One region of the Metabacillus sp. cB07 genome, then DNA from elsewhere that is predicted to be linked to it. Evidence: riboswitches for the same ligand, from Rfam matches in the RefSeq annotation. Region 1 holds a riboswitch; each other region holds the start of a gene.

Region 1 (5,442 bases):
TCCGCTGCAGCTTGTCTATAACCAGCCTGTCTATAATGCAGGTATTTTTGAAGAACTCGGACTGGAGCCCCCTAAAGACTGGGAAGGATTTTTGGCTCTTTGCGAAACTCTTAAAGAAAACGGCTATACACCTATCGCCTTCCCTGGAGCTGATATTGGCCCGGGACAGCTGATGAACAGCATGATGATGAACAATGCGCCGGACGAAGAGATTTTTGCGAAGCTTATGGCCGGCGATGCAAAATTGACGGATGAGTGGTGGGTCAAGACGCTTTCTCAATTTAAAGAGCTTACTGACAAAGGCTACATTGCTAAAGAAGCCCTCGGCACAAAGCATGACGGAGCCATTGCGCTGATGGCCCAGGAAAAAGCAGGAATGCTTGCAAGCGGATCTTACGCTATGGCCGGCATTAAGCAGCAAAATCCGGACATTAAGCTGCAGCTTCTTGCGCCAATCACAGTTGCTGAAAATGAAGCAAAATACGAGGGTGTTCACACAACCACGTTCATGCTTGCAGTCAACAGCAAATCAGAAAAGCAGGATGCAGCAAAAAAATTCGTGAGCTTCCTTTCTGAATCAGAAAATGCAGGCGAATACGCAAATAAAACCGGCCAGCATGTAACGCTTAAAGATGTCACGTATGAGTCTGAAGAACTGAAAGATACAGCTGTCTGGATGGAAAAGAACACACGGTTCCAGCCGCGCTTTCTGATTCCGAATGCAGATGTTGAAAAAGCGGTGATCGCGTCCATTCAGGCTGTCATCGGCGGAACGGATCCTGAAAAAGCAGCTGCAGAAGCCCAAAAAATTGTTGAGCAGAACTTAAGCAAGTAAACCGGAGAAGAGGGGGAAAGCCCCTCTTCTTCTCATCATGAAAGGAGGCCTTTTCATTGCTGAAACATAACAAATCACTGCTGTTCTTTCTGGCACCCGGCATTCTTGTGTACAGCATCTTTTTTATCTACCCGACACTGAGCGCCTTCTTTTACTCATTTACAAACTGGGACGGCATATCCCCGGATTTTGATTTCGTCGGAGTGACCAATTATATCAATCTCGCGACAAATGATTCTATTTTTGCAAAAGCACTTGGAAACAACGTGAAATTCATGCTGTTTGTCGTTGTTTTTCAAACGCTGTTTTCCCTTGTCTTTGCCCTTTTCCTGATTAAAAACACAAGAACCAATGTTTTTTTCAGGGCACTGTTCTTTTTTCCTACGATTCTATCCTCTGTTTCAGTCGCCTTTATCTGGTCGTTTATTTACGATCCAAACCTTGGGCTCCTTAAAACCATTCTTACAGGGCTGCAGCTTGATTTCCTGGCACAGAACTGGCTGGGTGATGAGAAAATCGCCATTTTTTCAATTGCTGTCGTGCAAGTATGGTTTCATACAGGACAGATGATTATTATCTTTGTTGCCGGTCTTCAGAGCATTCCTGCCGATCTTTACGAGGTGGCCAAAATTGAAGGGGCAAGCAGATGGCAGACGTTCAAAAAAGTCACATGGCCGCTTGTTGCTCCCGCAGCAACCATCGTTGTCGCGTACACAACGATACAATCATTTAAAGCGTTCGATCTGATCTTTGCCATGACGCGCGGAGGTCCGAACTATTCAACGGAGATTATCGCAACCCTGATTTACACAACGGCATTCAGGAGCTTTAAATTTGGCTATGCATCAGCAGAATCCGTTATTTTTATGGCCGTCATTGCCTTGATTACGTTTGTGCAGTTTAAGGCACTGCGCGCAAACAGGGTCGACTACTGAGGAAAGGGTGACGAACGTTGAAAGGAACAAAGTACGGACTTATATTGATCTATGCAGCCATAATCATCATTCCAATCTTCGCCATCTTTTTAACAACGTTTAAAACGATTGCTGAAATGTATGAAAATGTGCTCGGACTGCCTGAACGGTTTTCGGTTTCAAACTACATATCTATTTTTAAGGACCAGTCGATGGGCCTGTATTTTCAGAACAGCTCGGTTGTCACGCTTGTATCCGTCTTTCTGACGCTGTTTTTTGCAAGTCTGATCGCTTATGCCATCACGCGGATCGGCGGTGTTTTCAGCGCTGCTGTGTTCGGTTTTTTCACACTTGGCATGATGATTCCTGCGCAGGTGAACATGATTCCGCTCTATCAGCTGATTTTTCAGCTGAAGCTGACGAACAGTCTTGTGGGACTGATGATCGTCAACATTGCGGCTACCTTGCCTGTTGCTGTTTTCATTCTCACCGGATTCATGAAAACTCTGCCGAAATCGTTGTTTGAAGCAGGATCCATTGACGGCGCCGGGAACTGGCTGATGTACTGCAAAATTGCCCTGCCGCTCTCGCTTCCATCGCTGTCTGCAACAGCCATTTTTCTGTTTGTGATGCACTGGAACGACCTGCTGTACCCTTTGCTTTTCATCACGAAAGATGAATATAAGACCTTGCCGCTTGCTCTGCTTGAATTTCAGGGGGAGTACATGACGAACTATCCGATGCTGTTCACCGGCGTGATGATTGCCTCTGCGCCGCTTATTATTGCCTACATCTTCCTTCAGAAATATTTTATTGCGGGAATGACAGCAGGCTCGGTGAAGGGCTGAGTTTTTTGCCCCAAACCCTTGCATTTATGAAAAAAGTGAGGTAAGGTAATAAAAACATTTAAAAAATTCATACTATTTATTCTTATCCAGAGAGGTGGAGGGTTCTGGCCCTGCGAAACCTCAGCAACCGGAAAAGATCAGGCAGATGCCTGTTCGAACCAAGGTGCTAATTCCAGCAAGCTTGAATGCTTGGGAGATAAGAGGAAGCCAGTTTTGCCGAACCAGCGTCTTCTTCTTATATGAGGAAGGCGCTTTTTATTTTTCCAAAGCATATAAAAAAGCCCGGTCCAGGGCGTGTAAAAGAAGAAATGACAAACAGGATGGTGTTTAATCATGTCGGAACGCATTGAAACAACTTTGGCGCAAATCGGGAATCGCAGTGAAAACATAACGGGAACGGTAAACCCGCCCGTCTACTTTTCAACAGCCTACAGACATAATGGAATCGGGGAATCAACAGGGTTTGATTACATCAGGACAGGAAATCCGACGAGAACGATTTTAGAAAAAGCAATCGCAGATCTTGAGCACGGCGATCAGGGATATGCATTCAGTTCGGGAATGGCAGCCATTCAGACGCTGATGGCCCTGTTTAAAAGCGGGGATGAACTGATTGTCTCTTCCGATTTGTACGGCGGAACATACCGTTTGTTTGAACGGGAATGGCGCAAATACGGCCTTGTTTTCCATTATGCGGATTTTAAAGACGGGGACTGTACAAAGCAGCTGATAAATGACCGCACAAAGGCGATTTTTCTGGAGACTCCGACAAATCCTTTGATGCAGGAAACAGAGGTCAGCGATATAGCCGAAATGGCACGGGAACACAAGCTGCTGCTGATTGTTGATAATACGTTCTACACGCCGATTCTGCAGACGCCGATTTTAGACGGAGCCGATATTGTCATTCACAGTGCTACCAAATATTTGGGCGGACATAACGATGTACTTGCAGGTCTTGTCGTCGCAAAAGGCAAAGAGCTTTGCGAAGAGCTTGCCCAGCACCATAATGCAATCGGCGGCGTGCTCTCCCCATTTGATTCATGGCTTTTGATCCGCGGGATGAAGACACTTGCTTTAAGGATGAATCAGCATGAAAAAAATGCAGGACAGGTTGCAACATTTTTGGAGAACCAATCCGAAGTAACGGATGTTTTATACCCGGGAAAAGGCGGAATGCTTTCGTTCAGACTGCAAAAAGAAGAGTGGGTCAATCCATTTTTAAAAGCACTGAAGACGATAACCTTTGCTGAGAGCCTCGGAGGCGTTGAGAGCTTTATCACATATCCGGCCACACAGACACATATGGATATTCCAGAAGAGATCAGAGCTGCAAACGGCGTATGCAACCGCCTCCTGCGCTTTTCAGTCGGCATTGAACACGCGGGTGATCTGGAGCAGGACCTGCTGCAGGCATTTGAATGTATGAAGGAGGCAGATAAAGTTGAGCAGCGGTAAGTGGACATTTGAGACGAAACTGCTTCACAACAGTCATAAGGCGCAGAAAGATACAGGGGCGGTCAGCGTTCCCATTCATCATTCATCAACGTTTCACCAGTTTGATTTTGACGATTACGGCAAATTCGACTACGGCCGTTCAGGCAATCCGACGCGGGAAACACTTGAACAGGCCATTACTGAACTTGAAGGCGGAACTAGAGGTTTTGCTTTTGCATCCGGGATGGCAGCAATCTCCACCTGTTTTCTGCTTCTTTCAAAAGGAGACCATGTCCTGATTACAGAGGATGTTTACGGGGGAACATACCGGATCATTACAGACGTTCTCAGCAGATTCGGCATCGAGTACAGCTTTGTTGACATGACCGATCTGCATGAAGTGGCTTCTCATATCAGGCCGAATACGAAAGTCATTTACGTTGAAACGCCGTCCAATCCTCTTTTGAAAATTACCGACATCCGGGGGATTACAAAGCTTGCAAAAGCAAACGGATGCCTGACGTTTTTAGATAATACGTTCCTTACACCAGCTTTGCAGCGGCCGATTGAACTCGGCGTGGACATCGTCCTTCACAGCGCCACCAAATTCCTTGCCGGACACAGCGACGTCCTTGCAGGCCTTGCCGTTGTAAAGGGAGAGGAGCTTGCAGCGAGAGTACAGAAACTGCAGAACGCATTCGGAGCCGTCCTCGGCGTCCAGGACTGCTGGCTCGTTCTCCGTGGCATGAAAACATTGAACGTAAGGCTGCAGCAGTCCAGTGAGTCTGCTCGAAAACTCGCAGACTATTTATCCCGCCATAAAGCCGTCCGGAACGTGTACTACCCTGGACTCACGTTTCATCCCGGGCACTCGATCCAGCGGTATCAGGCAGATGGTCCTGGAGCTGTCCTGTCTTTCACACTGGCAGACGAGGATGCCGTCCGCACGCTCGTTAAAAATGTGGAGCTGCCGGTATTTGCGGTAAGCCTTGGAGCGGTCGAATCCATTCTGTCCTATCCGGCCAGAATGTCCCACGCCGCCATGCCAAAAGAAGAACGGGAGCGCCGCGGAATTACAGACGGACTATTGCGCATAAGCGTCGGGCTGGAAAATGCGGATGACCTGATCAAAGATTTTGAGCAGGCGCTTGCAAAACTGCCGGCGAGTGCAGTGGAGAATAAATTAAGAGCTTAAATCTAGCGGAATTAAAAAATACAAGACTCTTAACTTGATGTTAGGAGTCTTTATCAAGTAATGGAGGAAATGCAGATGTACAGCTATGTTTCACACTTGGAGTGCCCAAAGTGCGGTGCCGAGTATTCAGTTAAGGACGTGCAGCAGCTTTGCACATGCGGATCTCCGCTTTTGGTGCGCTACCATTTAGATCAAGTGAAGAGCACGTTAACA
Region 2 (5,442 bases), 2.0 Mb from region 1:
TCAATGATGCTCAGCCTTCTGAATGCAAAAATCACGTGCTCATCCTCAAACATTCCGCTGTCATCCGGACCCCTGTGCCGTATCATCCTGCCCGCATTTTTTATAAGCTCTCTGTACTCCGTTTTCTTTGATTGACTGTAATCAACAACACCTGCAAAACCGCACATTTTTTTCCCTCCAGCTTCTTGTCTGTCTGTGAAACGACAGAATCTGCCGGAAAGTTGCATAATTTTACAAAAAGACGGACTTTTTTAATTGACGGAAAGCCTTCAGGAGCTTCTTCACCATCTGGCTGGCACGAGTTGTTCCGTTTAGTGCCCTTCAAATGCTGCTCCTCCGACTGAAGGGCACAACCCATCCGTTTTTGTGACCTTCAGCTTCCTCTCCACCGACTGAAGGGCACAACCCATCCGCTTTTGTGACCTTCAGCTTCTTCTTCACCGACTGAAGGGCACGATCCATCCGCTTTTGTGACCTTCAGCTTCTTCTTCACCGACTGAAGGGCACGATCCATCCGCTTTTGTGACCTTCAGCTTCTTCTTCACTATGTGAAGGGCACAATCCATCCGCTTTTGTTACTTTCAGCTCCTTCTTCACTAGGTGAAGGGCACAATCCATCCGCTTTTGTGACCTTCAGCACCTTCTCCACCGACTGAAGGGCACTATCCATCCGCTTTTGTGACCTTCAGCACCTTCTCCACCGACTGAAGGGCACTATCCATCCGCTTTTGTGACCTTCTGCTTCTTCTTCACCGACTGAAGGGCACAATCCATCCGCTTTTGTGACCTTCAGCTTCTTCTTCACCGACTGAAGGGCACAACCCATCCGTTTTTGTGACCTTCTGCTTCTTCTTCACCGACTGAAGGGCACAATTTCCCGCCTTTTAAAAATCAATAAGACACTTTCTTTCCACAAAACAAAAAAAGATGAAACCGGCCAAAAGGCAGATTCCATCTTTTATCGATTTTATCGGTTTAACGCTTGCTCTTTAAGCACTTCAGCTTTGTCCGTTCTTTCCCATGGAAGGTCAAGATCGTTGCGGCCGAAGTGACCGTAAGCAGCCGTTTGTTTGTAAATTGGACGGCGAAGGTTCAGCATGTTGATGATGCCTGCTGGACGAAGGTCGAAGTTCTCGCGGACAACGTCTACCAGCACATCTTCTTTTACTTTACCTGTTTCAAATGTGTCAATTGCAATAGAAACCGGCTGTGCAACACCGATGGCGTAAGCAAGCTGAACTTCACACTTGTCAGCAAGGCCTGCAGCTACAATGTTTTTGGCAACGTAGCGCGCTGCATATGCTGCTGAGCGGTCAACTTTTGTAGGATCCTTGCCTGAGAATGCGCCGCCTCCGTGGCGAGCGTAGCCTCCATAAGTGTCAACGATGATTTTGCGGCCAGTCAGACCAGCATCGCCTTGAGGTCCGCCGATAACAAAGCGTCCAGTCGGATTGATGAAATACTTTGTATCTTCATCAATTAATTCCTTCGGAACAACCGGGTTAATGACATGCTCTTTTACATTGCGCTGAATTTGCTCAAGTGAGATCTCAGGATGATGCTGAGTTGAAATGACAATTGTGTCAATGCGCACAGGCTTGTCATTTTCATCGTATTCAACCGTTACCTGAGTTTTTCCATCCGGACGAAGGTAAGGAAGAATGTCTTCTTTACGCACTTCAGTCAGGCGGCGGGAAAGCTTGTGAGCCAGTGAAATTGGAAGAGGCATAAGCTCTTTCGTTTCATTGTTCGCATATCCGAACATAAGACCCTGGTCACCTGCACCAATTGCATCGATTTGCTCGTCAGTCATTTTTCCTTCGCGGGCTTCAAGCGCCTGGTCAACACCCATGGCGATGTCAGCTGATTGCTCGTCGATGGAAGTAAGTACTGCACAAGTTTCAGCATCGAAACCGTATTTTGCACGAGTGTAGCCAATTTCCTTAACTGTTTCACGGACAATTTTAGGAATGTCTACATAAGTAGAAGTTGTGATTTCACCGGCAACAAGCACAAGACCTGTTGTTACAGATGTTTCGCAGGCTACACGGGCATTTGCATCTTTTTCAAGAATTGCATCGAGAATCGAATCAGAGATCTGGTCGCAGATTTTATCAGGATGACCTTCAGTTACTGACTCTGAAGTAAACAGACGACGTTGTTTAGTCATTAAAGTTTTCCTCCTCAAAAGGTAGATGATACGGAACTCATTCCCTTTCATATTTTGACCATTCGGCAAAATATTTCAGTTGGCATGTTTTAGGAGAATCCACGAGTACATTCAGGCAAAATATCATTAAAAATAAAAAATCCTTTCCCGCGAGGAAAGGTTATTTACTGAATTCGCAGCCTTTCGCTCTTATCGATCAAGGGCTTTCGCCTTGCATCAGGTTAGCACCTTTGCTTTTCAAATTCACTCAGGGCATTCTGATCTGAAATGAATTTTTCCGGTAAAGCAGGTTGCTGGGTTTCACAGGGCCTGTCCCTCCACCAGCTCGGGATAAGAGAATCCGTTCAAGGTCATATGATAGCGCACTTTTCATGCAGGTGTCAACAAAAAATGACAAGGTTTTTATGTTCCTTTTTTTTACTCTCTCTTCTTCTTTTCCACCAAAAGATGCGTACGAAACACTTCTATTATATATGTATCATTTTCATGGAAAACAAAGCTTAATTTGTTCCATTTTGTAATTTTGCACGTAGAATAAGTTAAATAGTATAGACTATTTATTTTAATGTGTTATACTAATTAACAAGAGCAGGATGAAACTATAGATAAAAATCCGAAATATAGGTAAAGGATGGGTATGGGATGAATTCAATCGAAATCACAAACGAGCTTGAAGTATTACTTAATGGGGAAAATGCATTTCATAACTTATCGGTTCCAGTTCTTGTTGAGAAGGTTCTGGAGCGAAAAGAAGGCGTTTTAACATCAACGGGAGCCGTACGTGCGACTACAGGCACATATACAGGCCGTTCACCTAAGGATAAATTCATTGTAAACGAAAAATCCACAGAAGACAAAATTGAATGGGGATCTGTGAACCAGCCATTTTCTGAAGCGGCATTTGAAAAGCTGTACTTAAAAGTTCTCTCATACTTAAAAGACCGCAATGAACTATTTGTTTTTAAAGGATTTGCAGGCGCTGATACGAAATACCGGCTTCCGATTCAGGTTGTAAACGAGTTTGCATGGCACAACTTGTTTGCCCAGCAGCTTTTTATCCAGCCAGGAAGTCCAGATGAGCTTGTTCAGCATACAAATCCATTTACAATCGTTTCTGCACCGAATTTCAAAGCAGACCCTGCTGTTGACGGAACAAATTCCGAAACATTCATTATTGTCTCTTTTGAAAAAAGAACGATTTTAATTGGCGGTACGGAATATGCAGGCGAAATGAAGAAATCGATTTTTTCTGTTATGAACTACCTTCTGCCTGAGAGCGGCATTCTGCCGATGCACTGCTCGGCTAACGTTGGCCAGGAGGGAGATGTCGCCCTTTTCTTCGGACTTTCAGGAACAGGAAAGACAACGCTTTCTGCTGACCCGAAACGAAAACTGATCGGCGATGACGAGCACGGCTGGTCAAATGCGGGTGTTTTTAATATCGAGGGAGGCTGTTATGCCAAGTGCATCAACCTCACAAGAGAAAAAGAACCGCAAATCTTTGATGCGATCCGATTTGGATCTGTTTTGGAAAATGTGGTCCTAGATGACGATACAAGAGCGGCCGATTATGATGATACATTCTTCACTGAAAATACAAGAGCAGCTTACCCGCTTGAAGCAATGGACAATATTGTGATGCCGAGCATTGCCGGACATCCTCATACAATCGTCTTTTTGACAGCTGATGCATTCGGAGTTCTGCCGCCAATCAGCAAACTGACGAAAGAACAGGCAATGTACCATTTCCTTAGCGGCTATACAAGCAAGCTTGCCGGAACAGAGCGCGGCATTACATCACCGCAGGCTACGTTCTCAACATGCTTTGGCTCGCCATTCCTTCCGCTTCCGGCTACCGTTTATGCGGAAATGCTCGGACGCAAAATCGATGAGCACGGTGCCAATGTGTTCCTTGTAAACACGGGATGGACCGGCGGTGAGTACGGTACAGGGCAGCGTATGAAGCTTAAATATACGCGTGCAATGGTACAGTCTGCCCTTGAAGGAGAGCTTGACAGCGTTGAGACAGTAACCGATGCAAACTTCGGCCTGCAAATTCCAATTCATGTACCGGGCGTGCCTGATGAAGTGCTCCAGCCGGTGAAGACATGGGACAGCACGGAAGCCTATAACGCTAAGGCGCAGGAGCTTGCTGGACAATTCAAACAAAACTTCAAAAAGTTCAAGAACGTTTCAGCTGATATTGAAACGCTTGGCGGACCTACAGTCTAAGAACAAAAGCGCAAGCGCCTTGGTCAGATCCGATAGGCAGATAAGAATCCGTCAAAAAAGTCCGGTTTTGACTTTTTTGACGGATTTGTTCTGACAGAGGATCTAGGCGCTGGAGCTGGACGATGATAACTTTGTTATGTTATCCACAGCCTTTTATTCTTTATAATTTCCTGGTTAACAATAAAAAATCTGTGCCCATTACTGCGGCACAGATTTTTTTGTTTCTTCTCCTTCATTTCCATATATTAATAAAATAAAATTCTCTTTTTTTATACAAATTTCAGTCCGCCTGTGCTAAAGTAGTTTCTATAACTCATGTACAAATGTATCTTTCAGGAGGACACATCAATGAAAATCAAGCTCGGATTATTGCCGAAAATTGTACTGGCCATCGCATTAGGTGTCGTGATCGGAAGCATTTCTCCCGAATGGCTGGTAAAAGGCTTTGCTACTTTTAACGGGATTTTCGGCAACTTTATTAATTTTGCCATTCCATTTATTATTATTGGCTTTATTGCTCCAGGTATTGGACAGCTCGGAAAAGGCGCAGGAAAACTGCTCGGGATGACAACAGGCTTTGCCTATCTGTCTACCATTTTTGCAGGTATCCTTGCTTTTGCGGCAGCATCCTTTATCCTGCCTTCATTTATTTCAGAAAATAAACTCGTCCAAACAGATAACCCTGAAGAATTCCTTCAGAAACCATTTTTTGAAATCGGCATGCCGCCTGTGATGGAAGTCATGAGCGCCCTTCTTTTCGCGTTTATCATCGGAATCGGCCTTGCCTCGATTAAAGGGAACACACTGCAGCATGCATTTGAAGATTTCCAGAAGATCGTGGAAAAATTAATTAAAACAGTCATCATTCCGCTTCTTCCGTTTCACATTTTCGGAATCTTTGCCAACATGACATTTGGCGGACAGGTTCAGTCCATTTTGTCTGTTTTTGCAAAAGTCTTTATCCTGATTATTGCCCTGCATCTCACAATGCTTCTGCTGCAATACAGCACGAGCGGATTGCTGACGAAAAACAATCCTTT
Region 3 (5,442 bases), 430 kb from region 1:
AATCAGGAAAAAACGGGTGAACATGCGAGAATTCTGGGGAACTATTTAACAAAAGATGGAAAATTAAAAACCATTCCGCCGCAGCGGAAAAGAAGGCTTATTGTTTTATATCACTTGGCTAAAGAATTTGAGCCGGGAAGAAAATATCCGGAAAAAGAGATCAATGACATCATAAAAAAATACCACGAAGATTTTGCGACGATCAGGCGGGAATTTATAGTGAATCATATGATGTACCGCGAGAACAGCATCTATGAACTGAACCCTAAAGAGCTTTGGGCGAAGATTGAATAGGGGGCATTGTATGCTGACATTTGTACCGGTGCAGGACAAGCATCTCCTTGATGCAGAACTCTGTATCATGAACTCAAATCCTGCGTATAACTTAATTTCTGAAGACAGGGAAATGCTTAATAAGCAGGACATAGCAGAAGACAGGGAAGAAGGGAAAGCAGTCAGTGCCAAACGATTTTTAATCATGGACGGCGATTTTCCTGCAGGCATATTCGAATATTGCCCGCTTAATCCGAGTGATAAAAAACCATGGATTGGCTTGTTTATTCTTCACCGTTCTTATCATGGAAAAGGGTATGCCGCTGCAGCATATGAGACAGCAGAAAAGCTGCTTCTGGATGAAGGGTTCTCTGAAATGAGGCTTGGAGTCCTGACCGAAAATGAGCGGGGGAGGAAGTTTTGGATCAAGATGGGGTATTCTGCTTTTAAAGAGGGAGTGCACAAAGGCAAGCCCATCATCCACTTCACAAAACAAATCAAGTAGAGCCGGATGGCTCTACTTTTTGGCTTGTTGGAAGAGGTTTTTTATTTCCAGCAGGTAGTCTCCGGATAAAACGCCTTCCTCTGTGATAATGCCGGTTATTAGTTCATGAGGCGTTACATCAAATGCGGGATTAAATACCTGCACTCCTTCAGGTGCAACGCGGCAGCCCGCTATGTGAGTGATTTCTGCAGCATCACGCTCTTCTATTGGAATGTCTGCTCCGCTGCCTGTTGCAGGATCAAAGGTCGAAAGAGGTGCAGCTACATAGAACGGAATCTGGAAAGCATGTGCAAGAAGGGCAAGGCCGTAGGTGCCGATTTTATTGGCTGTATCTCCATTTGCAGCAATCCGGTCAGCACCGACAATGATGGCTGAGATCTGTTTTGTGCGGATCGTATGCGCAGCCATACTGTCTGTAATCAGCGTTACATCAACGCCTGCCTCCATAAGCTCCCATGCTGTCAGCCTTGATCCCTGCAGCACAGGACGTGTTTCACAGGCGTATACACGCAAAGGGATGCCTTTTTCTTTTGCCAGGTAAAAAGGCGAGAGAGCCGTTCCGTATCTTGCTGTGGCAATAGAGCCTGCATTGCATATGGTCATAACAGCGTCGCCTTCATTAAAAAGAGGCAGAGCATGCTCGCCGATTTTCCTGCACGTTTCTTCATCTTCAACCTGTATTTGTATCGCTTCATGCAGCAGAACTGTTTTTGCTTCTTCTGCAGATATGGCATGCTGCACACTGTTTTTCAAGCGGCTGAGAGCCCAGAAAAGGTTGACGGCAGTCGGCCTTGAACTGGCAAGATAATCATGATCGCGGGAAAGCCATTTTTGAAATTTCGAAATATCATCTGTTTCATAGTTTTTTGCCGCGAGCGCGAGCCCGAAAGCAGCTGCAATGCCGATTGCAGGGGCTCCGCGCACTTTAAGGGTTTTAATGGCATCCCACACATCCTCAACCGTTTCGAGGTGAAGATATTCCGTCGCAGCAGGCAGTTTCTGCTGATCAAGAAGGCGGATATAGGATTCTTTCCATTCGACAGAACGGGGTATGATCGATTGCTGGTATGTCATGGTGAATGCTCCTTATCTGACAGGTACTTGTTTGAAATAGTCTGCAATTTGTGCAGGTGTTTTGATGCTGCTGCGGTGCTTGACAAGTTTCTTTCCGAGTTCGAGCGCGCGGATTTTAGCTTCAATCTTTCTGTCATGCGGCTCTATTAAATCAAGGTCTGCAACGTGCGCCAGCCCTATGGTCCTTCTGATGATTTCCACACCTGCAAAGCCAACCGCATCTTCAAATGTTTTTTCCAGGATGAAGGAAAGATAGCCGTCGATTCCTGTGTAAACTTCAAGGCCGTCTTTCTCCCATGCTTTAGAAAACTCCTCGGCAAATACAGTCCACGCCGTTTCAATATGATCCAGGAGGACCTGCTGTTTTGCTTCCTCGCGTGAAATGGCATTCATTAATAAATTTGCCGTGAAATGCCCGTAGTCAAAACCAATTGGACCATAGTAAGCAAATTCCGGATCGATGACTTTTGTCGTTTCATCATCTGCAAAAATACTGCCCGTATGAAGATCTCCGTGAACAAGAGTCTCGGCTTCTGTTAAAAATTTATGCTTCAGCTTGGCAACTTCAAGCTTCAGTTCCGTGTCGTTCCAAATGGCTTCTGCTGCAGGTCTCAGTTCATCTTCAAAACTGTTTGATTCCACATCAAAAAAGGGATCTGTAAAAACGAAATCTTCCGTTATTTTACAGAGCTCAGGGTTTGAAAACTGCTTTACCAGATGCTTTTTTGTCTGCGGATTTAAAGCGAAATCCGAGCTGTAGAAAAGGGTTTTTCCGAGAAATTCACCAATGTGGCGCCCAAGAAGTGGGAATTCTTTGCCTCCGATCAAACCGGCGCGTGCAATCTGAAGATGGGATAGGTCCTCCATGGCTGTAATGGCAAGTGTTTCATCTGAGTAATAAATCTTCGGCACGTATTCTCCTGCCGTTTCAGACTGCTTGAGCATGGCGCTGCTTTCAATTCTTGCGCGGTCAAGCGTAAGCGGCCAGCTCTCGCCAATAACCTTTGCATATGGAAGAGCCTGTTTAATGATCAGGCCTTTATTTGTTTGATCGGTAATGCGGAAAACGAGATTTAAGTTGCCGTCTCCTATTTCCGTGCAGGAAAGCACGCTTTTTTCCTCAAATAATCCGAGCCTGAGGGCAAGTGTGACGGCAGCGCTTTCTGTTAATGGTTCATAAGATTGATAGTTTGACATGGAATTCTTCCTCCGGTTTCATATGGACTTTTACTGCCAGCAGCAAGAACATGTCGTCTGAGAAAGAGACTATGTACATGTAAAAAAGCCTCTTTCACAGGGAAAGAGGCTTGAAGGCGCAGGCTTCGCACCTCTTATCTGCCAGAAAGATGTCTTTCTGCTGGAATTAGCACCGTGCCTTGTGGAAGAAGTCTTCCGGCGCAAAAAGCTGCGCCCCATTTCGCAATGGTATTACGGTCGGTTGCTGGGCATCATAGGGCCAAATCCCTCCGCCTGCTCTTGATAAGAGATTATATTAGGTTTTGTTTTCAAATAATTCACAATTGATCACTTGTTCTGAATGTTAACAGGTTTTAAAGAAAAATGTCAATGCTTTTTTTTAGAAAGTTACAAATAAAAATGCGGAAGTCTGTCTTCAAAAACGGGAATTTGCTTTCGGATTTCTTTTACCTTTTCCAGGTCGATTTCTGCTGTAAGAACGGCTTCCTCTGTCCCTGCTTCAGCAAGAATTTCTCCCCATGGATCAATGATCATGGAATGGCCGGCAAATACATTTTTCGGATCAGCACCGGACCTGTTGCACGCCACAACATAGCACTGATTTTCAATCGCGCGGCTGATCAGCATGGTTTTCCAGTGATGAAGTCTCGGAAGCGGCCACTCTGCGACAACGAACAGGATCTCAGCTCCATTAACGGTATGAGCGCGGATCCATTCTGGAAAACGAATGTCATAGCAAATGACTCCGGCACTTTGAATTCCTTCAAGCTTAAAAAGCCCTTTTTCTGTGCCGCCATTTAGATATAAGTGTTCATCCATCAGTTTGAAAAGGTGCAATTTGCTGTATTCGTGCAAGAGTTCACCCTGTCTGTCAAACACGTACATGGTGTTCGTTACCCCTGCCTCTGTCCTTTTAGCCACAGACCCTGCTATGATATTAACCGAGCAGTTTTTTGAAAGTCCGCTCATCAGAGAGGGGGTGCGTTTTCCTTCATCATCTGCGAGCACATCAAGACGTGTCAGGTCATATCCGGTCGTCCATAACTCCGGCAGTACAATCACATCAGGTTTGTCGCTAAGCATGATGGATTTCATCTTTTCTTCCACTGCTGCAATGTTTTCGTCCGGTTTTCCGAAAGCAATGTCTGTCTGAAGGCAGGCGATTTTAAGTTTCATATGCGTCATCTCCGCTAAAAAATATTTTCCTTTACAAGCTGACTATAACAATATATGATTTTTCACTAGAATTTCAAGAATTTTCATAAGAAGGTGCAAAGATGAAAAAGTTCGAGCAATCAGCGCTATTAAATAATCTTCCAAAACAATTTTTTGCAGGTCTCGTTGCAAAAGTTAACACAAGTATTGAGGCCGGACATGATGTCATTAATCTTGGCCAGGGGAATCCGGATCAGCCGACGCCGCCTCATATTGTAAAAGCCCTGCAGGAAGCAGCAGGCAAACCGGACTATCACAAATATTCCCCGTTCAGAGGACAGCGTTTTTTGAAAACGGCGATAACAGAATTTTATCAAAGGGAATATGGCGTTACACTGGATCCTGACACAGAAGTGGCGATTCTATTTGGGGGAAAGGCAGGTCTTGTCGAAATTCCGCAGTGTCTCCTTAATCCCGGTGAGACGGTTCTTGTTCCCGACCCGGGCTATCCCGATTATTGGTCAGGCGTAGAGCTTGCGAGGGCCCGTATGGAATATATGCCTCTTTTGAAGGAAAATGAGTTTTTGCCTGACTATTCCAAGCTCTCTGAAAAAGCGAAGGCGGATGCTAAGCTCATGTTTTTAAACTATCCGAACAACCCTACAGGGGCAGTTGCAAGCCGGAGCTTTTTCGATGACACGGTTGCGTTTGCTGAAGAAAATGACATTTGCGTCGTGCATGATTTTGCCTATGGAGCAATTGGCTTTGACGGCAAAAAGCCGGTCAGCTTTCTTGAATCCGAGGGAGCAAAAGAGACTGGAATTGAAATTTATACGCTGTCTAAGACGTATAATATGGCAGGGTGGAGGATCGGGTTTGCAGTCGGCAATAAAAGCGTCATAGAGTCGATTAATCTTTTCCAGGATCACATGTTTGTCAGTGTGTTCAGCGGAATACAGGAAGCAGCAGCTGCTGCTCTTCTTGCCCCGCAGGATTGCGTCAGCGAGCTTGTCGCACGCTATGAAAGCAGGCGTGCGGCGTTTATAGACGCACTGAACGGCACCGGCTGGAAAGTGGAGGCTCCTCCGGGATCATTCTTTGCTTGGCTGCCTGTACCCGGGGGATTCACATCGGAATCATTCGCTGACTATCTGCTGGAACACGCTCATGTTTGCGTGGCGCCGGGCATTGGATTCGGGACGTTCGGTGAGGGGTATGTCCGTGCGGGACTTTTAACC
Region 4 (5,442 bases), 750 kb from region 1:
CATGCGGATTTCTGCTGAAATATCATCAGATTTCGTTTCGCCGACAAGAGGATTCAGAAACAATCCGTCAACTGTTTTAAGGGCAGCTTTCTGGATGTATTCATGTGCTCTGTGCACAGGATTTCTTGTCTGGAAGCCGACTACGGTTTTCCAATCTTTGCTTTTAAAAATCGCTCTTGTTTCTGATGGATCAAACGTATATTCTTTAAACGGCTTATCGGGACGCTTGATCAGAGTGATTTTGCCTCCTGCATAGATGTCTTCTCTTTCATGCAGTTTTTTCACTCCGGGATGGGCGAGATCCGCTGTTCCGTAAACATTGATCGCTTCATTCGTTTTATCCGGCTCATAGAGATCTTCGATTTCAATCAGCCCATACACTTCGCCGCCATACTGAAGCTTTGCTTTTTCTCCTGTCTTCAGCGACGCTGCTGTTTCTCTTGAAACCGGAAGCGTGATCGGAATGCTCCAGACCGTGCCGTCTGCAAGTCTCATGCTGCTGACTACACTTTCATAATCCTCTTGTGTTAAAAAACCCGTAAGCGGGCTGTAGGCTCCGATTCCGATCAATTCCAGATCGCTGAGAGCCATTGCATCGATTTCGATCACCTGATCGATTTCATGTGCAGTGACTTCAGGATTGTATACATCAACTAATACTCCACCATGCGGATGTAAACTCATTTATTTTTCCTCCTAAACTGACCTTTTTAATTGGTTTTAACGTTAAATGCCTCCGCCTTCTTCATGCACGGCACGCTTTTCATCCTTTATCGCCTTCATCAGGCTCAGTGCACCTAGGGTTGCCAGCATGACACTCAGAAGAACGATAAGGGAGTACATATCCTTTTCCAAAAACAGTTTGACAAGCATATACGATATGGCAAGTGAAAACAGCGGTGAAACAATCCAGATTCGGATGATTTTCTTCACAATGTGCTTTTGAAGAATCTCGCTTCCGCTTTTCGCCATTCCAAGTCCGATAATAGCTGATGAGGTCACCTGAGTCAGAGGGACGGGAAGTCCGAAAATGGAACTGGCAATCACAAGTCCTGCTCCTGTACCGGAAATCAGAATGCCTTCAGGCTTTGAATACCGGGTAATTTTCTTACCGTTTGTTTCAAGCACTTTTTTGCCGAGAAAAATCGCTCCAAGAGCAACAAATGCTCCTCCGAGCAGGGTCCCGTCCGGCACCGAAATCAGGCCGGCCCCGACAAGCGGCCCCACTGCGTTTGCCACATTGTTCATTCCAGCTGAGAAAGCCTCGAAAAATCCGGCCAGTATCAGGATGCCTGTAAGGAGCGGACGGTCTTTAAAGAACGGTTTATGCTGCACTTTATAAAGCCCTTTGCCGAACAGCCAGGCAATTCCGAAAGCTGCGACAGGAACAATCACCCAGAACATCATGATAATCATCAGTGATTTAATAAATAGGATCTGATAGGCAATTCCCACTCCCACAACGGCTCCAACCGTCACCTCGCTTGTTGAAAGCGGGATTCCCAGCAGGTTTGCAAGAAACAGCGAGCTTGTCGCAGACAAAATAATGATCAGAACAACTTTCACATCAATGATATCCTGCGGAATAATTCCGGCACTTATTGTCTTAACAACCTCTCCCCCGCCAAGATACGCGCCTGCAAAAACACCGATGGCGCATATAAATAGGGCATGCCGGGCTTTCGGAACTGCACCGGAACCGTAAGCTACTCCCATGGAAGCAGCGGCCCCGCTCGCTCCAATATTCATGGCGAAAAAGAGACTGATGGCAAGCGCACCCAGTTCAAGCACGGCAATCCCTCCTTATCCATGCAGGCCGCATTCTGTTTTGCCCTGGCCGCTCCATCTGCCTGAGCGCAGATCATCTGCACTGAACGCAGGCTGCGTGCAGTGGAAACAGCCGATGCTAGGATATCCCTGATCATGGAGCGGATTATAAGGGAGGTCATTTTTATGAACATAGCGCCAGACATCTTTCCACGTCCAGTGAATGAGAGGACAGACTTTTACCGACTGAAACTTGTCGTCTTTATTGATAAATTGCACATGTTTCCTTGTTTCAGACTGCTCTCTCCGAAGCCCTGAAATCCACGCTTCTGACTGAGAGAGTGTTTCATTCAGCGGCTGAAGCTTTCTGATTGCACAGCATTGATTCGGATTTGTTTCCCACAGCTTATCTCCATGCTGTTCAGCTTGTTCTGCAAGGGTAAGGGCAGGTTTTTTCATCGTGATTCGGAGCTTGGGATACTTTTCTTTTACACGTTCAATGGTTTCATATGTTTCCTTGAAATGAACATCTGTATCAAGAAACACAATCGACGCATCCGGTTTTACTTTTGAAATCAGGTCAATGAGAACCATGCCCTCAATGCCAAAGCTGCAGGCATAGACAATCTCTTCGCCGTAATGGCCGTAAGCCCACTTCAGCACATTCAATGCGCCGCTGTACCCGTCGTCTGTTTCAAAAGTCTGTTCTTGCTCATGCCATGTTTTGTATGTCAGCATGCTGATCTTCTCCTCACTTTTCAGGTCCCGCACAAAAAGCTTTTACCATCAGGACAGGAGCCCGCTTTTGTCAAAACGCCTCCGGTTTGTCCGGTCAGCATCCTCATTTCATTCTGATTTTTTCATTTTTCTCAAGCTGAATCACTTTTCCGTCCTGAACGATCAATGTCACAGAACCATAGCTCATTGTGTTCAGCATTTCCTTAAGCCTGTCGATGACCGCGTCAAGTTGTTGATCAGTACCCACAGTGGTCCCCCGTTTCTTACCCATTAAAAAAAGCCTTCCGGTTTGAAAGACTGTTCAGGCATCAACCTTATCTTCCAAAATGGGTTTCATTTTGCTGGATGTAGCACCTTGCACGCATGCAGGTTGCCGGGCTTCACCGGGCCAGTTCCCTCCGCCTCTCTGGATAAGTTTATTATATTTTTCTAAATTTTATCACAATTGAAGACTATGTCAATCATAGTTTTTCTATCGGAATTAAAAAACATCTCTTTTTTTAGAACTAATTATAAAAAAGTGCTAGATTAACAGGGTTTGAATAAGGTGTACTAAAGTTCGTCCGGGAGGTGGGAGTTATTTTTCATTTATTAAGTGCAGCTGTCTTTTTTTATGCTTTAGGCGGATTTTCATTAGCTTATGCGGCAATGGAGATTGATGACCCAGCCATTTTTGAAAAAATGAAAGAGGAACGAGGAGTGATGAAGTGTTTCGGGGTGATCGGTTTTGCGGGATTTAAACTCAGCGGGAAATGGCTGCCTGCACCCTGGCAGAAAAAAGGATTCAGAATTGGCTTTTTGCTGATCAGCACACTGGCTTTTTCCGGCAGCATGCTGATATGGAAATAAAAAAGGCATCAGCTCTTCCTGATGCCTTTTCTCTTTATACGTTCAGCCATTCTTCTGAAGAGGGATTTTCACGCCATTTCTTCAGCTTGGCTAAGTCTTCTTTTTGAATGGAGCCTTTTTTCAGAGCTGTTTCAATCAGAGATGAATAGTCCGTCAGTGATACGGAATGAATGCCTTCTTCCTCAAGCATCTCTGTCCCTTTTTGCAGTTCATATGTGAAAATGGATACAGCGCCGATCACTTCGCATCCGGCTTCTCTCAGAGCTTTAACGGCCGTGATGACGCTTCCTCCGGTTGAAATCAAATCCTCCACTACTACCACTTTCTGTCCTTCCCGGATCTTTCCTTCAATCTGATTGCCCTTTCCGTGACCCTTTGGCTTGCTTCTCACATAGGACATCGGCAGATTCAGAAGATCACTTACCCATGCAGCATGAGGAATTCCTGCAGTAGCCGTGCCTGCTATCATTTCAGCTTGGGGATAATGCTCTCTGATCAGAGCGGACAGACCTTCTGCAATGTTTTTTCTTACTTCCGGATAAGAAAGCGTGAGGCGGTTATCACAGTAGATCGGTGATTTGAGCCCGCTTGACCAGGTAAACGGATCATTCGGGCTAAGGAATACAGCTTCGATTGTCAGCAGTTGTTCGGCAATTTGATGGTTCATACAGGCAGTCCCTCCCAGGCGTTTTTCATTTCAGTATAGGCGGCAAGCGGATCCGGTGCTTTGGTGATGCTCCGTCCGACCACAATTCCGGTTGACCCAAGCTCTCTCGCTTTTTCAGGAGTTGCCACCCTGACCTGGTCATTTACTGCATCTCCGCTCATGCGTATGCCGGGTGTTACGGTCATAAACGAGGCTGGAAGCTCGCTGTAGATGCGGGGCACCTCCAGAGAAGAGCAGACAATACCGTCAAGGCCGCTTTTCGCCGCAAGCTTAGCGTAGCTTAGCACCGTATCATCAAGGCTTTTGCTGATCAGCAATTCGTTCTTCAGCATCTCTTGCGATGTGCTTGTCAGCTGAGTGACAGCAATGCAGGCGGGACGCTTGGACCCTGCAGGTGTTCCGGCCTCAAGACCTTCCATTGCAGATTCCATCATGGCACTGCCGCCGGCAGCATGCACATTGACAAGATTGACTCCGAGTCCGGCAAGACCCCTCATCGCTTTTTTCACTGTTTCCGGAATATCATGGAGCTTAAGATCAAGGAAAATCTCATGTCCGTCTGATTTCAGCTGATCTATGATTGCAGGACCTTCCCGGTAAAAGAGCTCCATGCCTACTTTTACATACAGCTTCTGTCCGGACATCTTTTTTAGGAATTCTCCTGTTTCCGAAGCATCCTTAAAATCAAGCGCGATAATCAGCGGTCTCTCGTTCATGCTTATAGCTCCTTCCGATGCATTCTGTAATGTGGTCAAACCCGTACTTTTTAAGTACATGAGGCAGTTCTTCAATGATTTCAGGGCAGACAAACGGATTCACAAAGTTGGCTGTTCCTACGGCTACGGCGCTTGCTCCAGCGTACATGAATTCAAGAACGTCCTCTGCTGTCTGAACACCGCCCATGCCGATAATCGGAATAGATACAGCCTGGCTGACTTCATGAATCATGCGGATGGCTACCGGTTTGATCGCTGGGCCGGATAAGCCGCCTGTGCGGTTTGCAAGAACCGGCTTTCCTGTTTTCAAATCCAGCCTCATTCCGATTAGCGTGTTGATCATCGTTAATCCATCTGCTCCAGCCGCTTCGATGGCTTTGGCAATTTCAGTGATATTGCTGACGTTCGGTGACAGCTTGACATAAACAGGCACCTCTGACACAGCTTTTACTGCGCGCGTAAGGGAAGCTGCCATCTCAGGGTTTGTACCGAATGCAATTCCTCCGGTTTTAACATTCGGACAGGAAATGTTCAGTTCAAGCGCGTGGACATTTTTCGCCTTGCTGATTTCTCTTGCAACTTCGACATAATCTTCCTCTGCTGAGCCCGCCACATTTGCAAGAACCGGCACATCGAATGACTCAAGCCAGGGAAGCTCATTTTCAAGGATTCCATTTTGTCCCGGGTTTTGCAGGCCAATTGCAT

Evidence for each region. Region 1 has a riboswitch for S-adenosylmethionine ahead of JOJ89_RS05360 (methionine biosynthesis PLP-dependent protein). Riboswitches for the same ligand answer to the same signal wherever they lie in the genome.
Region 2: another riboswitch for S-adenosylmethionine. It lies ahead of metK (methionine adenosyltransferase); the one in region 1 lies ahead of JOJ89_RS05360 (methionine biosynthesis PLP-dependent protein).
Region 3: another riboswitch for S-adenosylmethionine. It lies ahead of mtnK (S-methyl-5-thioribose kinase); the one in region 1 lies ahead of JOJ89_RS05360 (methionine biosynthesis PLP-dependent protein).
Region 4: another riboswitch for S-adenosylmethionine. It lies ahead of JOJ89_RS09095 (YezD family protein); the one in region 1 lies ahead of JOJ89_RS05360 (methionine biosynthesis PLP-dependent protein).

Annotation. Positions count from the first base shown of each region.
Region 1 is NZ_CP069296.1:1,065,888-1,071,329, forward strand. Features, by position in the region: gene JOJ89_RS05345 (ABC transporter substrate-binding protein) at 1-835, shown strand, start outside; gene JOJ89_RS05350 (carbohydrate ABC transporter permease) at 895-1,770, shown strand; gene JOJ89_RS05355 (carbohydrate ABC transporter permease) at 1,788-2,597, shown strand; SAM riboswitch class I at 2,677-2,800, shown strand; gene JOJ89_RS05360 (methionine biosynthesis PLP-dependent protein) at 2,931-4,055, shown strand; gene metC (cystathionine beta-lyase) at 4,042-5,229, shown strand; gene JOJ89_RS05370 (threonine synthase) at 5,299-5,442, shown strand, end outside.
Region 2 is NZ_CP069296.1:3,216,228-3,221,669, forward strand. Features, by position in the region: gene asnB (asparagine synthase (glutamine-hydrolyzing)) at 1-167, opposite strand, end outside; gene metK (methionine adenosyltransferase) at 968-2,170, opposite strand; SAM riboswitch class I at 2,357-2,507, opposite strand; gene pckA (phosphoenolpyruvate carboxykinase (ATP)) at 2,813-4,402, shown strand; gene JOJ89_RS16495 (dicarboxylate/amino acid:cation symporter) at 4,757-5,442, shown strand, end outside.
Region 3 is NZ_CP069296.1:1,497,108-1,502,549, forward strand. Features, by position in the region: gene JOJ89_RS07475 (DUF2087 domain-containing protein) at 1-294, shown strand, start outside; gene JOJ89_RS07480 (GNAT family N-acetyltransferase) at 305-778, shown strand; gene mtnA (S-methyl-5-thioribose-1-phosphate isomerase) at 791-1,852, opposite strand; gene mtnK (S-methyl-5-thioribose kinase) at 1,865-3,049, opposite strand; SAM riboswitch class I at 3,181-3,338, opposite strand; gene JOJ89_RS07495 (carbon-nitrogen family hydrolase) at 3,437-4,225, opposite strand; gene JOJ89_RS07500 (pyridoxal phosphate-dependent aminotransferase) at 4,327-5,442, shown strand, end outside.
Region 4 is NZ_CP069296.1:1,812,530-1,817,971, reverse strand. Features, by position in the region: gene sat (sulfate adenylyltransferase) at 1-684, opposite strand, end outside; gene JOJ89_RS09105 (sulfate permease) at 727-1,749, opposite strand; gene JOJ89_RS09100 (phosphoadenylyl-sulfate reductase) at 1,804-2,505, opposite strand; gene JOJ89_RS09095 (YezD family protein) at 2,609-2,752, opposite strand; SAM riboswitch class I at 2,817-2,922, opposite strand; gene JOJ89_RS09090 (hypothetical protein) at 3,076-3,354, shown strand; gene pyrE (orotate phosphoribosyltransferase) at 3,389-4,021, opposite strand; gene pyrF (orotidine-5'-phosphate decarboxylase) at 4,018-4,737, opposite strand; gene JOJ89_RS09075 (dihydroorotate dehydrogenase) at 4,706-5,442, opposite strand, start outside.